DNA from 2 places in the Ferdinandcohnia salidurans genome. Region 1 is predicted to be linked to the other one. Evidence: riboswitches for the same ligand, from Rfam matches in the RefSeq annotation. Region 1 holds a riboswitch; the other holds the start of a gene.

Region 1 (7,582 bases):
TATTAATTCCCTTTTTAAATCATTTATCACATGATCATTGTTAACATTTGTCTTTTTCAGCGTTTCAAATATCCCTATTAATTTAGGTTTCTCCCCAAATAATAACTTTGCTACCATCGCTTTTTGATGGTCTACACAATGGGTCTTGTAAATTCTTTCAACTATTTTGATATAATGGCTTACCCCGCGAATACTCATTGTTTGAATAATCGACGGAATTAAATAATAATCTGATAGGAGAAATGCGCCTTGGGTAATCACATTGTTACTTGGTGGACAGTCAAATAATATATAATCATACTTACTTTCAAGCTGAGCCGTCTGGAAAAATTGCTGGAGCACAACAAGGTCTTCAAAATCATCTCTTAATCGTGAAGCAAGTTGATCGAGGCCACCATTTGTATAAAATAGATTAGATGGAATGAAGTGAATTTGTTCAGGGGTTTGTTTGATTAAATTTGTCGTATCAATGGAATACCTCAAATTAGGAAACGGTTTAAATTTCAACCACAAATCATAGACAAAGTTAAGGCTTTCATCGTTCTTAAGCTGTTCAAGGTTTCGATCAATTCTAGTAAGACAAATTTCACTCAGTGAGCATTGTGGGTCTAAATCAATTAATAGCACTTTCTTTTTTGCTTCTACTAGGTGAAGTGCAATCTGATAAATACTCGTAGTCTTGCCTACTCCCCCTTTGTAATTTCCAACAAAAACCTTTTTTCCTTCAGCCAATTGTTGACCCCCTAAGAAGTATTCATTTTAATGTATTAGCGAATGAGGAAAATATGCTTATTTTGCATTATCATAACCTTTTCTTATATTAATTTATAAAATATTTATAATTTTCTTATACCAAATATTACTATATGATAAAAGTAACAATCGCAATGGAGGAGAAAAAAATGGACATTAAATCAGATGTAAAAAAACAATTTGGGCGCAGTGCTGCCTCTTATGTAACGAGTGAAGGTCACCGAAAAGGTGGAGATTTACAAACATTGGTCGCATTGGCCGGTGCCACAGGAACAGAGCTAGCCCTTGATGTTGCTACTGGTGGCGGACATACTGCTAATGCCCTTGCTCCTCTTGTAGGAAAGGTTACAGCATTGGATCTAACACCAGAAATGTTAGCTGCTGCAGAGAAATTTATTAAAGGGAATGGCCATGAAAACGTTGAATTTGTTGAAGGCGATGCTGAAAAACTACCATTTTCAGATGAAACATTCGATATTGTATCTTGCCGGATCGCTCCTCACCATTTTCCTAACATTACAAGTTTCGTAAGCGAAGTATCACGTGTGTTAAAAACAGGTGGGCAGTTCTTGTTAGATGATAATGTTGTTCCTGAAAACAAGGAATTTGATGAATTTTATAATACCGTCGAAAAAAGAAGAGACTACAGTCATTTCCGTGCCTGGAAAAAGTCAGAATGGCTTCAAATGCTAGAAGATGAAGGTTTTGAAATCCAAGAACTCTATCGTTTTGACAAGCCATTTGATTTTGAAAGCTGGTGTAACCGCATGCATGTGTCAGACACCGAAAAGGCCGAACTGAACGACTATATGCTAAACTCTTCCGATAAGGTCAAACAGAAGTTTCGTATTCAAATAGAAAATAATACGATCATCTCCTTCCAAGGGGAAGCCGTTGTTTTAAAAGCTACAAAACTATAGGATAAAAGTGGGGAATTCCTCCACTTTCTTTTCATTTAGGAGGTCATCGTTTTGTTTAAAAATAAAGTTACTGAACTGTTAAAGATTGAACACCCGATTATCCAAGCTCCGATGGCTGGTGGAATTACAACTTCAGAATTAGTTGCGGCTGTCTCAAATGCTGGAGGCTTAGGAATGATAGGTGCCGGCTATATGACGCCCTTGCAACTAAAGGAACAAATTAAGGAAAATAGAAAGCTATCCTCCCATTCTTTTGGCGTTAATCTATTTGTTCCAACGCAATTTCATGCGAAAGAGAATGAAGTGAAATCAGCAAATCAATTACTCAACCCGATTCGTGAAAAATTGAACGTACCACCAAAAGAACATGTTGAAATCCCTTCATTTACGGATGCATTAAAAAAATTCAATGAGCAAATCAAAGTGATCATTGATGAAAAAGTTCCGATTTGTTCTTTTACATTTGGCCTTCCTTCTAAAGCTCTGATTGCCGAATTAAAACAACATCAAATGGTGTTAATGGGAACGGCAACATCTGTTAAAGAAGCCATTGTAGTCGAAGAATCAGGAATGGATCTAGTTGTTGTTCAAGGTAGTGAAGCAGGCGGACATCGTGGAGGATTTATGAATAACGGGCACGAGGGCTTAATCGGCTTAATGTCACTTATACCACAGGTGGCCGACAGTGTTAAGATACCTGTTATTGCCGCTGGTGGAATCATGGATAGCAGAGGTTTAATGGCCTCTATTTGCTTAGGCGCACAGGCGGTTCAAATGGGGACAGCTTTTTTGACCTGTATGGAAAGTGGGGCACATCCTGTACATAAAGATGCCATTCTAAATGCTTCTGATGACGAAACGGTCGTAACCCGTTCATTTTCTGGTAAATGGGCACGAGGACTCGTCAATCCCTTTATTGAAAACATGAAGGAACACGAAAATGACCTCCCTGAGTTTCCTGTTCAGAATTCACTGACCCAGGATATCCGGAAGGCCTCAAGTTCACAGAATAATAAGGACTTCATGTCGCTTTGGTCTGGACAAAGTCCAAGATTAGCAAAGAACCAAAGCGTTGCAAACTTAATAAAATCAATCATTTCCGAAGTGGAGGACATAAAATGTTAGTATTGTCCTCGGCTTCAGACACTGGCTTGCTTGTTCAACGGTGCCTTGTCCGAAGTTGACACAGCCGCTTCGGACACTGCTCCTAAAATCAGTTCTTTATGGCATAACAATGATTCAACGGTCCACTACCTTTTCCAAGATCAAGTCCCGCTTCTATTGCTCCCGTAATATATTGTTTTGCTTCCTGTATACTTGTTTTAATATCATGGCCTTTTGCTAAGTTACAAGCAATCGCTGATGAAAGCGTACAACCTGTGCCATGTGTGTTCGGGTTACTAATACGTTCTCCTGGGAACCATGTAAACTCGCCATTACTATATAATAGATCATCCGCTGTATCTTCAAGATGGCCACCTTTAATTAAAATGGCACCTTTATAGGTTTCGGACAATTTTTGGGCAGCCACTTGCATGTCTTCCTTCGAGGTAATCTCCATCTCGCCAAGCGCCTCAGCCTCATGAATGTTTGGTGTAATAATCGTAGCTAGCGGAATTAATTGACTAATCAAGGCGTCCATTGCCGATTCACTCAAAAGTCTACTTCCACTTGTTGATATCATGACTGGATCGACTACTATATTTGAAGGCTTATATTCTTCTAATTTTTCCACGATTTTATGGATGATTTCAGGTGATGACACCATCCCAACTTTTACACTATCAGGAAAAATATCAGTCATGATGCAATCCAGCTGTTGCCCCACAAATTCAGGAGTCGAATCAAGAACTCCGTATACGCCAGTTGTATTTTGAGCAGTAAGAGCCGTAATGGCACTCATTGCATACATATTATGGGCAGTAATTGTTTTAATATCTGCCTGAATACCCGCTCCCCCACTACAATCAGAGCCAGCAATCGTCAATACCTTTTTCATTATCCTTCACTCCCTAACATCTTAGCTGAAAGCTCTTGTAATTCCTTTGTTGCAGCAAGGATATCGGACTGTGCAAAGATTGCCGATACTACCGCAACACCGTCTACCCCACTTCCAGTCAACTCTAAAATATTCGTTTTATTAATCCCACCAATTGCAACAATGGGAATCGAAACGCTCTTACAAATTTCTTGAACAGTTTCGAATGTCATCGGTTTCGCGTCTTTTTTTGTACCTGTTGGAAATACTGAACCAATTCCAAGATAATCTGCACCCGCTTTTTCAGCAGCAATCGCTTGTTCTACATTTTGAGCCGACACACCGAGAATTTTATTTGGCCCAATCATTTCACGTACCTTTTCAACCGGCATATCCTCTTGCCCAACATGCACACCATCTGCATCACAAGCTTGCGCAATTTCAACATTATCGTTAATAACAAAAGGAACATCATAGAAAGCCGTTAACATTTTAAGTTCAATAGCTTCTTGTAAAAAATGATCATACCCCAGATTTTTTTCTCTAAGTTGAAGGAATGTGATGCCACCTTTTAATGCTGTTTCCACTTGTTCAACTAAGGTTTGGCTGCCTGTCCAGGCACGGTCTGTTACTGCATATAGTTGCATACATTTTTTATCGATTTTCAATGTTCATACCACCTTGTAATTGTGTAAAATCTAGTTTACTCATCGCATCAATCAAGTACATACGGAATGATGAAGTTCCTGAGTTCGTTTCTTCTACTTTTTGATGGGCCAATTCACCGCAATATCCCATCGCACTCACCGCTGCGGCTGTACTGTTTAAAATGTCACCAGGATTCGCTCCACCATAAGCAGCTACAACAGAAGTAAGCATACAGCCTGTCCCTGTGATTTTTGACATCATTGGGTGACCGTTTCTGACCGCAAAAGCATCATCCGTATTCGCAACAATATCAATAGCACCTGTGATTGCAATGACTGCACCTGTTTGTTTACTTACCTGCTTTGCAAACTGAACCATTTCATCGAGATTACCTTCGTTGATGACGTCTTCTGCAGCTGCATCCACACCTTTTGTATTCCCACTACCTGCATGTACTGTTTTTATTTCCGATAAATTTCCTCTGATAACAGCAAATTGTACCTCATTTAAAAGTCGATAGACAGTATTGGTTCGTAAGCTAGACGCACCTGCTCCCACTGGATCCAAAATTACAGGATGCCCTAGTTTGTTTGCTGCTTTCCCTGCTAAAATCATAGATTCTATCGTTCTCTCATTTAAAGTACCGATATTAATCACAAGCGCATTGCAAATGCTTGTAATATCCGCCACTTCTTTCGGATCGTCCGCCATAATGGGTGAACCTCCACATGCAAGGACGATATTTGCCACATCATTAACCGTCACATAGTTTGTAATATTATGGACAAGCGGCGTATGTTGCCTAACGTTTTTTAAGATTTGCTCAAACATGGTTATCCTCCATTCAAATAAAAAATGCGGTATACCTGAAAATAGATATACCGCATGAATCGTCATACTTACACACATTCCCTACGTTGGCATTATCCAAATCAGGTAAAGGGTCAAAGCTACATTTCGCTTACTCTCAGCCCACAAGTGTGAGCTCCCCTACATTTATTCAATTTGAGTCTATTATAACAGAACCACGGGGACGGTTCTAGTGGCTCCCTCGAAAATCAGGGACCACAGGAACCGTCCCTATGGTTCTTAATGCAACATATTGTCGTCTTTGTTGTCTATGTAAAGAGTCCCATCTTTCTGTAGTTCTGCGTAGAAGACTTCAGATACATCCGTCACTCCTGCATTTTTTAATTGTTGGTTTAGCCAGTTCGTATCTAAATTTAGTCTGGTAAGATTCACATTGTTTATCGTACCGTCTGATATAACCTCGGTAGAAATTGGGTACACAGAGGGGTTGCTCTGAACATGAGCATCTTCTTTTGTGAAAGGCATTTTATGTTCGTAGGGCATCACCGAAAGTTGTCCACTAGTTTCAAAAATGGCATAATGAACATCTTTAATTGAAAAGTACCCTTTTTGTCTTAATAATGAATTAAGAGCATCCATATCTAATCGAGTCGAACGAAGGGAATTCTCCATTACCTTTCCTTCTTTTATCACAATGATTGGTTCCCCTGTTGTTATTTTCCTTGCTTTTTTAAACTTTATATCAATAAAACCCATTGCAATTGTAAAAACACTCCACCCTATCAACGCTAATATTCCATTAGATATACTAAGATCTGAACTAAGCACAAAATTGGCTGCGATGGAACCAATTGCAATCGCCGAAACAAAATTAAAAAACGTCATTTGACTGATTTCTTTTCTTCCCATTATTCTTGCAAGTACAAACAACACCACAAAACCAAGAGCGATCCTTAGTATCACTTGTGAAGCATCCATCTAAAAAACTCCTTTTTCACTTGTTGAAATTTATTTTATCCCTAATAATGCGATTTAATGAATACACCTAATTTTAAAAAGAAGAATTGCTTTCGTCACCACAATAGTGTACGATACATAGTATAAATCAAATACTGTACATCATATAGTATTAAAAAATGAGGTGGGTGAATGAGTGATTTATTTAACTCATTAATGACTGAACTTAGAAGAGGAACGTTGACACTAGCTGTTTTGAGTCAATTACGAACCCCCCAATATGGATATTCCCTAGTCCAATTATTAGAGGGTTCAGGTATCGCCATTGACCAAAGTACGTTATATCCTTTGCTTCGCCGTCTGGAAAAACAGGAGTTGGTGACAAGCAGCTGGGATACATCTGAAAGCAGACCACGTAAGTATTATGTCTTAAGTGAGTTCGGTCTTGAAATCTTTTTACAATTAAAAAAGGAATGGATTCAAAATTCGAAAGAGCTATATAGATTATTAGAGGGAGAGGAAGATTATGAATCTGATTGATATCTACGTTCAGGAAGTCACTCGAAGACTGCCTGAAAAAAATCGGAAGGATATTGCACTTGAGTTACGGTCGACCATCGAGGATATGCTGCCTGACGATTACAATGAAGAAGATGTAAAAACCGCGCTAGAAAAATTAGGGAGCCCCGCAAAATTGGCGAGTGGGTATCTCGACCGGCCCATGCATCTTATTGGCCCACGTTATTTTGATGTGTATGTTACCTTATTAAAAATGATAATACCGATAGCAGCTGTGATCTCACTCATCGCAATCATCCCTGAGTATTTTCTTGGGCAACAAGATGAGGAAACTGTTATTAATATTGTACTAGAAATTGTCGGTTTCGGCATTTGGAGAATGGTTGAAGTATCGATACAAACATTCTTCTGGCTGACTATTGTGTTTGCCATTATAGAGAGAACCGATAAATCAAAAGATGACCAACCATTAACAGCAAGTCTAAAGAAATGGACTCCAGATGATTTAAAAAATATCACGTATATCCCTAAGAAGAAGGCCATTCCCAAGTTTGAGGTATTCGGTGGACTACTATGGACGGCTATCTGGGCAACTCTATATTTTAAAGCCAATCAGCTTTTAGGTATATACGAAGGCGGAAGTGATGGTCTTGAATTTGTGGTTCCAGCCCTAAACCAAGATGTTTTGTTACAGTTCTGGCCAATCGTTCTCGTTGTGATTGTTACAGAAATTGCACTTGCTATTTATAAATTAATCAAGGGACAATGGACGAAAGCCTTGGCCATTTCCAATACAGCCGTGGAACTAATTGGAGCCATTGTATTCATCGTTATATTCCTATATCCGAATATCATGAACCCTGGCTTTATCACCTATATGACCGAAGACCTTTTCACTATGAACCCAGATCACTTTAACTCTAGAATGATTATTGGTGTGATTACTATTCTCTTAGTATCTGCGGCTATCAGTATTTATGATGGATTCCGTAAATCC
Region 2 (7,582 bases), on a different contig from region 1:
ACAGTGTACCTGATTTTGCAAACTACATTCTATCTTCTGGTACAGCTGTTGGAGCAATTGCAGTATTAATACTCAATTTGATCATTCCAGAAGAGAAGAAAGTGTCTAAAACAGAATCATTGACCTAAAAAAAAGGCCATCTAGATTACTATACTAGATGGCCTTTTATATGGTGTACTTCTTGATCCTAATTTTTTCTTACGCAGTTACTGCTTCAGTTGGTTCTTCTAATTCACTTGCTGGTCCAAAGAATTCGAAGTGAATGTTTTCAGATGCAACTCCCCATTCTTTGAGTGAACGATACATCATTTTCATGAATGGAACAGGACCGCAGAAATAGAAGTCTGCTTTCTTTGTATCTACAGTTGCTTTTAACCACTCAAGGTCAATGAAGCCTTCCTTATCGAAATTCATATCCTGACGATCTTGTTCAGTAGGAGCAGAGTAAGCAACAAAGTTCTTTACATGATCATGTTTTGCCGCAAGGCTTGCAACCTCATCCTTTAATGCATGAACTTCACTGTTAAGAGCACCATGGATGAACATAACTTCACGTTCAGGTTGTTGTTCTACAATCGTATTTAACATGCTGACCATTGGCGTTAATCCAACACCACCACTAATTAGAATAGCCGGAGTTTCTTTTGATTCAAGGACAAAGTCACCAGCTGGTGCACTTACAGTAATCACATCGCCCTCATTCATTTCTTGATGTAAGAAATTTGAAACAACACCATGTTCTTCACGTTTTACAGAGATACGGTAATAATCTTTTCCAGGTGCATCTGACAGACTATAATGGCGAATATGAGTATATTCATCACCTTCAGGCTGAACTTTAACAGTTAAGTATTGACCAGCTTGATAAAAGGCAATTTCTTTTCCATCTTCAGGCTTTAAGTAGAAAGAGGTAATCACTTCACTTTCTTTTACCTTACGATCAACAACAAAGTTTCTGAAACCTTCCCAGCCACCAGGTTGTTCCTTCGCTTCATTATACATTTCTTTTTCTACACCGATGAATGCGTCCGCAATTACACCATAAGCTTCAGCCCAAGCATTGATGATTTCATCCGTTGCCGCATCGCCTAATACTTCTTTAATTGCGCCAAGAAGATTTTCACCAACGATTGGGTAATGCTCTGGTTGAATTCCTAATGCACGGTGTTTTTGACCAATTTGTTTTACAACTGGAATAATCGCCGCTAGATTATCAATATTTGCAGCTGCTGCGTAAACTGCGTTTGCTAATGCAGTTTGTTGACGGCCTTGTCTTTGATTTGCATGGTTGAAAATATTTAATAATTCAGGGTTATTAGTGAACATACGCTTGTAAAAATGAGTAGTAATATCTTTTCCATATTTTTCTAGTACTGGAACTGTGCTTTTCACGATTTCAATTGTTTTTTGGCTAAGCATGATATAACGTCCTTTCCTAAACCAATATTTTAAATACATGTTTATAATATAATGACAGTGATAATAAAAGATACCCTTATAATACATCTTTTGAAAAGTTGTCACATTTACAGTAGAAATAGGACTTTCATGCTATACTTATAATGAACTCACCAATATAAGGGGTTTTTTATAATGAAGTTAACAAATTATACGGATTATTCACTTCGTGTTTTAATGTATCTGGCAATGAAAAAAGACGAAGAATTAACCACAATACAGGAAATTGCGGAAGCTTATAATATATCAAAAAATCATTTAATGAAGATCATTCATCATCTAGGAAAACTGGAATATATCAAAACAATTAGAGGGCGTAATGGAGGCTTTAAGCTTGCTAAGCATCCAAAGGAGATTAATATCGGGGAAGTCGTATCGAATACAGAAGACGACTTTAACATCGTTGAATGCTTTAAAGAGGGTGGAGGCTATTGCGCCATTTCACCATCTTGTAAACTAAAACGAGCCCTACACGAAGCATTACAGGCTTTCATAAATGTGCTATATGGATATACATTAGATGACCTTGTTACGAATAAGAATGATTTACTTGATTTGTTTCGCTTACAAAACCAAGAAGACGGAAATTAAAAAGGTGTCTTAACCACTTCGAACGATAAAACCTAAGTATTACTCTAATAGGAACCAATACTAGTCGTTTAACATACATTTAAGTAGACGAAGTAATTAGTAAAATAATGGTTTCAAAGGAGTAGAAGTGAGATGATAAGACATACGTCTGGTTATTACTGCCCTTATTGTCATGGATACTTAGAACCACGGAATATGTATGATGAGTATTATTTCCAACAATACGTACCACAGTATCCAGCACCTTACTATGGGTGGGATTGGAATCGAAATCCTGAAACTATCTTAGGTAAGGCCACTTGGACATGGGGAGGTACGCCAACAAAATGTGAAATTGGTTGGTCCTATGATAACAACATGACTGTTGCCGTAGGAGAAAATAGCCCCTTTAAATGTGGCCAACGTTTACGAATCCGAAATGTTTCGTTTGTCCCGAATCAAGATATCATCGTAACAGTTGTTGATGAAGTGAAGAAGTTCCCAGCGAATCGAATCAATCTTCACCGTAAAGCGTTTGAAGCACTGGGTGCAGCGCCTAGTGTCGGTGTGCTAAATGTAGAAATTACACCTATTGATTAAATGACAAAAGGAGAACAATGTCTAAATTGTCCTCCTTTTTTATTTTATAATTCTCTATTCAATAGGGACAACTGTTCACGATCAATTTCATCATCATGATCCTCAAGCAGATTTTCCGAATGCAAAGCATCATAAGCGGGGTTCGTGATATAAAGTACCTGATTCTTCAGATGTTCATCCTTCTTCATGAAATACCATCCTTTCCCATTTATTATGATACTAATATGGCTCTTTTAAGCTTACTTTACACATTGCACTCAACAAAAAAAGCCATCTAGCAGGTAGATGGCGGGATTCTCTTACTATAATTAAATTCTGTTATACTGGAGTCGCTAAAAGTTCATTAAGGTGTTTATCAATCTGCTCAAAATAGGCAGGACCATCTGCACCGAATAAGCCAAAATGACCACAATTGCTGTTAATTACACGAAGTTCACTGTTAGCTATCAATTTTTGTTCTGCTTCACAATCACGCGGTGGGAAGAACATGTCTTCATCAATTGGCATAACAAATGTTTTGGCTTGGATTCTTCCAAGTGCTACTTCAAGATTTCCATTTGTCATTCGACTTACATCACCTCGTTGCCATTTCCACGCCATTGTTAATAGGGCGTTTGGATCCATCGCTGCAAAAAGTGGCTGTAAAAAGCCGTTGACGAATTCATCGACAGAATTGACACCAAATTGACGCCATTTTTCCTGTTTGTAAAATTCTGTACTAAGTCCCATAACAGCCCATATTTTAGCATGCCTGTTTAATCCGTCGACCACTTCTGTACAAGACTTGTAGTTTCCATGGTTCCAGCCGGGATCTGAAGTAATCGCTTCGATTAGTGTATCCGTAAAGATGAAATCATGTGTCGTATTCTTGGCAGTACCAGCAATCGGAGCAGCACGTTTAACCATATCGGGATATCTAACTGCCCATTCGTATGTTTGTTGTGCTCCCATTGACCCGCCAACAACTAACTCAATTTCATTGATACCATATTTTTCAGTAAGGAATTGATGCTGAGCTCGTACATCATCAGCAATTCTTACATCTGGGAAATCTGACATACTTATTGGAGCAGGGCTGTTATGAGGTGAGCTTGAAAGACCATTTCCAATTTGGTTAATGATTACGATAAAGTATTTAGAAGGGTCCAATGCTCGTCCTTCGCCGATATATGGTTCATAGGCTTTATTTGTACCAGAAAACCAAGTAGGAATGACAATAGCATTATCTTTTGCTTCGTTAAGTTCTCCGAATGTAGCATAGGCGAGTTGACAGTTTGGAATGATGCCACCTTCCTCGAGTTTGAAATCTCCTAAATTAAATAGTTCATAGGGTCCATGGAATTCTTGTGTATAAAATGAATTTTCGATCAATATAGCAACCACCTTTCTTTTAATGAAATCTATTAATACAATATATAGGTGAAATCTGTTATTAAGAACTACTAGATGGACAAACCTTTAAATAAAATTTGTGAGGTGAAAAAAATTTTTTTCAAAAGGAAGCACATTTTCATAACCTCATCATATACTACTTATTGTGTGAGAAAAATGTTAGAAGGGAAGTACGGAAAATGAGCAACGAGATTAAAACACCAGTGACAAATGATTACAAGGATAGTGAAGGGTATAAAGTAATTGAAGTCAACCTCAACAATCCAACAGAAAACCTATTTGCAGTCGTAACTCCTATTAAAATGCAGTAACAGTAACGAATTCAAAAAACTGTCTTTTCGTACGTATTCTTACATAGAAAAGATAGTTTTTTTATTTTGTAATAAAAGGAGCTTCAAGTACAATTAGGATATCGAATCTTTTAAAGGAGCAATACAATGGACGATTTAAACCATCTCGTTACGATATTCGAAAAACATAGTAATCCCGAAAACGCAGTACCGATGCAAAAGTATATGAAAAACCATTTTCCATTCCTTGGGATAAAAACACCTTTAAGAAGACAATTAACACGTGATTTCTATAAAGAAACAGGTATTTTAAAACAGGATTTAAATCTTGAACTTGTCACACAGTTGTGGATGAAGGATGAACGGGAATACCAATATGCTGCACAGGATTACTTAGTTAAATCTATTAAAAGGATTGATAGTAGCCATTTACCTTTTATAGAGAATCTCATTATTACAAAATCCTGGTGGGATACTGTCGATGTTCTTTCTCCACATCTAGTTGGCAATATAGCTAAAGTAACACCTAGTATAATAGAAGAAAAAATTGAAGGTTGGGCTTTTGGGAAACACTTATGGCTTACACGTTCATCCATTCTTTTTCAGTTAAAATATAAGGAAGAAACAAATGAAACCATCCTCTACAAATACATAAAAGCCAACGCTAATAGTAAAGAATTTTTCATCCAAAAAGCAATTGGCTGGGCTTTGCGCGAGTACTCAAAGACAAACCCTAATTCAGTCCGTCACTTTATAAATGATACAACATTGCCAAAGCTAAGTGTTAGAGAAGGTAGTAAATATATTTAAGGCCAGGAATTTCCCGGCCTTTACTTAATCACTCCTAAAATGGTGTACTTACCAGATTTAAACTGGTATTTGATTTCATAAGTTTCACCTTTACTAAATTGAGCACAAAAATCCTCTACCTCTTTTTTATCTTCGCTATAAAACTGATACACGGAGTAAGGATCACTAACATTACAACTGTACTTTCCATCTCCATTTTTTTCGGATGATACTGATACTTCCTGAATAATTATTGAAGTTTCTTTCTCATAGGAGGGGCGAAGATTACCAGAACTCATGGTCACAACAATAATGAATAATCCTATTAAACTTATAATAAACGCCTTTTTCTTTTCCATTTTCACAAAAAACATAAAGATACCGCAACCAACCGCGCCGATTCCTACTGCAAATAGAGCTATCATTAAGTAAAATAACATCCCAGCACTCCTTTCTATAAATAGAATATTCAGACTGTTATCCATATTATACCATATAATGAATCTTAGAATCTTGAAACCATCAAATACCTTTACATTTTTGCAAGTACATACTATCCTTATAGAAAGAATATTCGTAAACTACTAGGGGTGCCCGACTGGGCTGAGAGAAAAGCGTGCGTTTTTTAACCCTTTGGACCTGATCCGGATTATACCGGCGGAGGAAAGTAGAGTGGAAAATGTCCATTTTCTCTTGATACCTTAAGCCAGGTCCATTTATGTGGAACTGGCTTTTTTGCGTTGTTCTTATTTACTATATGAGGAGGCTACTTGAATGAAACTACAAAATCAGGTTATTCTCGTTACCGGTGGTGCACGTGGATTAGGAAAGGAAATCGTAAAAGCTTTTGCTAATGAAGGGACAAAGGTGGTAATTAACTATTTTCAAAGTGAAGACAAAGCTCGTTCTCTACAAGAAGAAATTGGTAAAAATGCGATTGCCATTCAAGCTGATGTAAGGAATCGTGAACAAGTAAAGAGCCTATTTGTTAAAGCGAAAAATTATTTTGATCAACCTATAACAACCGTTGTAAATAATGCCTTAATCAATTTTCGTTTTGACCCAATCGCAAGAAAGAACGCAGAAAATATTTCTTGGGAGGATTTTCACGCACAACTCGAAGGAGCAATAAAAGGAGCATTACACACAACACAAGCAGCCCTTCCAGACATGAAGGAACTTGGTTTTGGACGTATTGTAACAATTGGTACGAATCTCTTTCAAAATCCTGTTGTTGCTTACCATGATTACAACACAAGCAAGGCAGCACTTTTAGGATTCACTCGGAACATGGCAAAAGACCTTGGTTCATATGGAATAAACGTAAACATGATTTCTGGAGGATTACTTCAAACAACTGATGCGAGTTCTGCAACATCTGAAGAAGTTTTCCAATTGATTAAGGAATCTACACCACTTCAAAAAGTAACAACACCAGAAGATGTAGCAAACGCAGTTCTTTTCTTTGCATCACCTTGGGGTAAAGGGGTAACAGGTCAAAACCTTATTGTTGACGGCGGTTTGGTAATGAATTAAATCAGTAATGGGGGATTCATCTTGAGTAAAACACTAAAAATGACGTTAACAGCAATGCTTGTCGCTATCGGAACAGTTACAAGTCATTTATTTGCCATACCAATAGGCTTCACAAAGGTATTTCCTATGCAGCACTTTATTAATGTCTTGTCAGCGGTTATCTTAGGTCCAGCATATGCCGTGCTTCAAGCTTTTTCTGTGTCCTTACTTCGAAACATGCTTGGAACTGGCTCTTTGTTTGCCTTTCCAGGGAGTATGATAGGGGCTTTTTTAGCAGCATTCCTATATTCCAAAACGGGGAAGGCTTCAATGGCAATGACAGGTGAAATAATTGGAACAGGGTTCTTAGGGGCAATAGCTTGTTACCCAATTGCCACACTTATTCTTGGACAGGATGCAGCCATTTTTGGTTTCATACCTTCGTTTATTTTCAGCTCAATTGTGGGATCTATTTTTGGATTTATCATTGTTGGAATCGTATTAAAAAATCCCGCCTTCAAAACATATCAAGAACGAAACTTCTAATACCTAAAAAAAGACTAAACTTGTATGTTTAGTCTTTTTTAGAACACTAATCCACCAATGATATATAACACAACAGCGATGATTCCCCCTATTGATGAAACCTTCAATTTATATTGTGCATACTCAACTAGATCTAAATCTAAAATTGATGCCGTAGTTATCGTTGTGTCACCAAGTGGGGAAGTCAAAGCTCCAAATGCACCGCTCGCAAAAACAGCTCCGACGGTTAGTGGGATGGAGGCACCAGTTGATAGGGCCAAAGCAATTCCAAGCGGCATAAATAACCCCCAAGTTCCCCAAGAGGAACCAATAAAGTACCCAACAACTGACCCGATTAGAAAAATCGTCGCAGGTGTTAAAAATCCTGGTAAAAATGACCCTAAAGTGGAACTAATAAATTCGGAAAATCCGAGTTCCTCAGC

What was found. Region 1 has a riboswitch for thiamine pyrophosphate ahead of thiM (hydroxyethylthiazole kinase). Riboswitches for the same ligand answer to the same signal wherever they lie in the genome.
Region 2: linked by a shared signal. The riboswitch ahead of ACFSFW_RS05480 (3-oxoacyl-ACP reductase) and the one ahead of thiM (hydroxyethylthiazole kinase) in region 1 are both predicted to bind thiamine pyrophosphate.

What each region holds. Positions count from the first base shown of each region.
Region 1 is NZ_JBHUEK010000009.1:29,035-36,616, reverse strand. Features, by position in the region: gene ACFSFW_RS06880 (ParA family protein) at 1-732, opposite strand, end outside; gene ACFSFW_RS06875 (class I SAM-dependent methyltransferase) at 903-1,673, shown strand; gene ACFSFW_RS06870 (NAD(P)H-dependent flavin oxidoreductase) at 1,725-2,798, shown strand; gene thiD (bifunctional hydroxymethylpyrimidine kinase/phosphomethylpyrimidine kinase) at 2,887-3,672, opposite strand; gene thiE (thiamine phosphate synthase) at 3,672-4,319, opposite strand; gene thiM (hydroxyethylthiazole kinase) at 4,306-5,130, opposite strand; TPP riboswitch at 5,192-5,301, opposite strand; gene ACFSFW_RS06850 (YetF domain-containing protein) at 5,389-6,087, opposite strand; gene ACFSFW_RS06845 (PadR family transcriptional regulator) at 6,259-6,606, shown strand; gene ACFSFW_RS06840 (HAAS signaling domain-containing protein) at 6,593-7,582, shown strand, end outside.
Region 2 is NZ_JBHUEK010000007.1:519,668-527,249, reverse strand. Features, by position in the region: gene ACFSFW_RS05525 (uracil-xanthine permease family protein) at 1-128, shown strand, start outside; gene hmpA (NO-inducible flavohemoprotein) at 199-1,419, opposite strand; gene ACFSFW_RS05515 (RrF2 family transcriptional regulator) at 1,594-2,049, shown strand; gene ACFSFW_RS05510 (RlpA-like double-psi beta-barrel domain-containing protein) at 2,182-2,628, shown strand; gene ACFSFW_RS05505 (hypothetical protein) at 2,673-2,816, opposite strand; gene ACFSFW_RS05500 (alpha/beta fold hydrolase) at 2,947-3,999, opposite strand; gene ACFSFW_RS05495 (hypothetical protein) at 4,200-4,331, shown strand; gene ACFSFW_RS05490 (DNA alkylation repair protein) at 4,458-5,120, shown strand; gene ACFSFW_RS05485 (hypothetical protein) at 5,141-5,539, opposite strand; TPP riboswitch at 5,676-5,782, shown strand; gene ACFSFW_RS05480 (3-oxoacyl-ACP reductase) at 5,874-6,635, shown strand; gene thiW (energy coupling factor transporter S component ThiW) at 6,657-7,160, shown strand; gene ACFSFW_RS05470 (Na+/H+ antiporter NhaC family protein) at 7,199-7,582, opposite strand, start outside.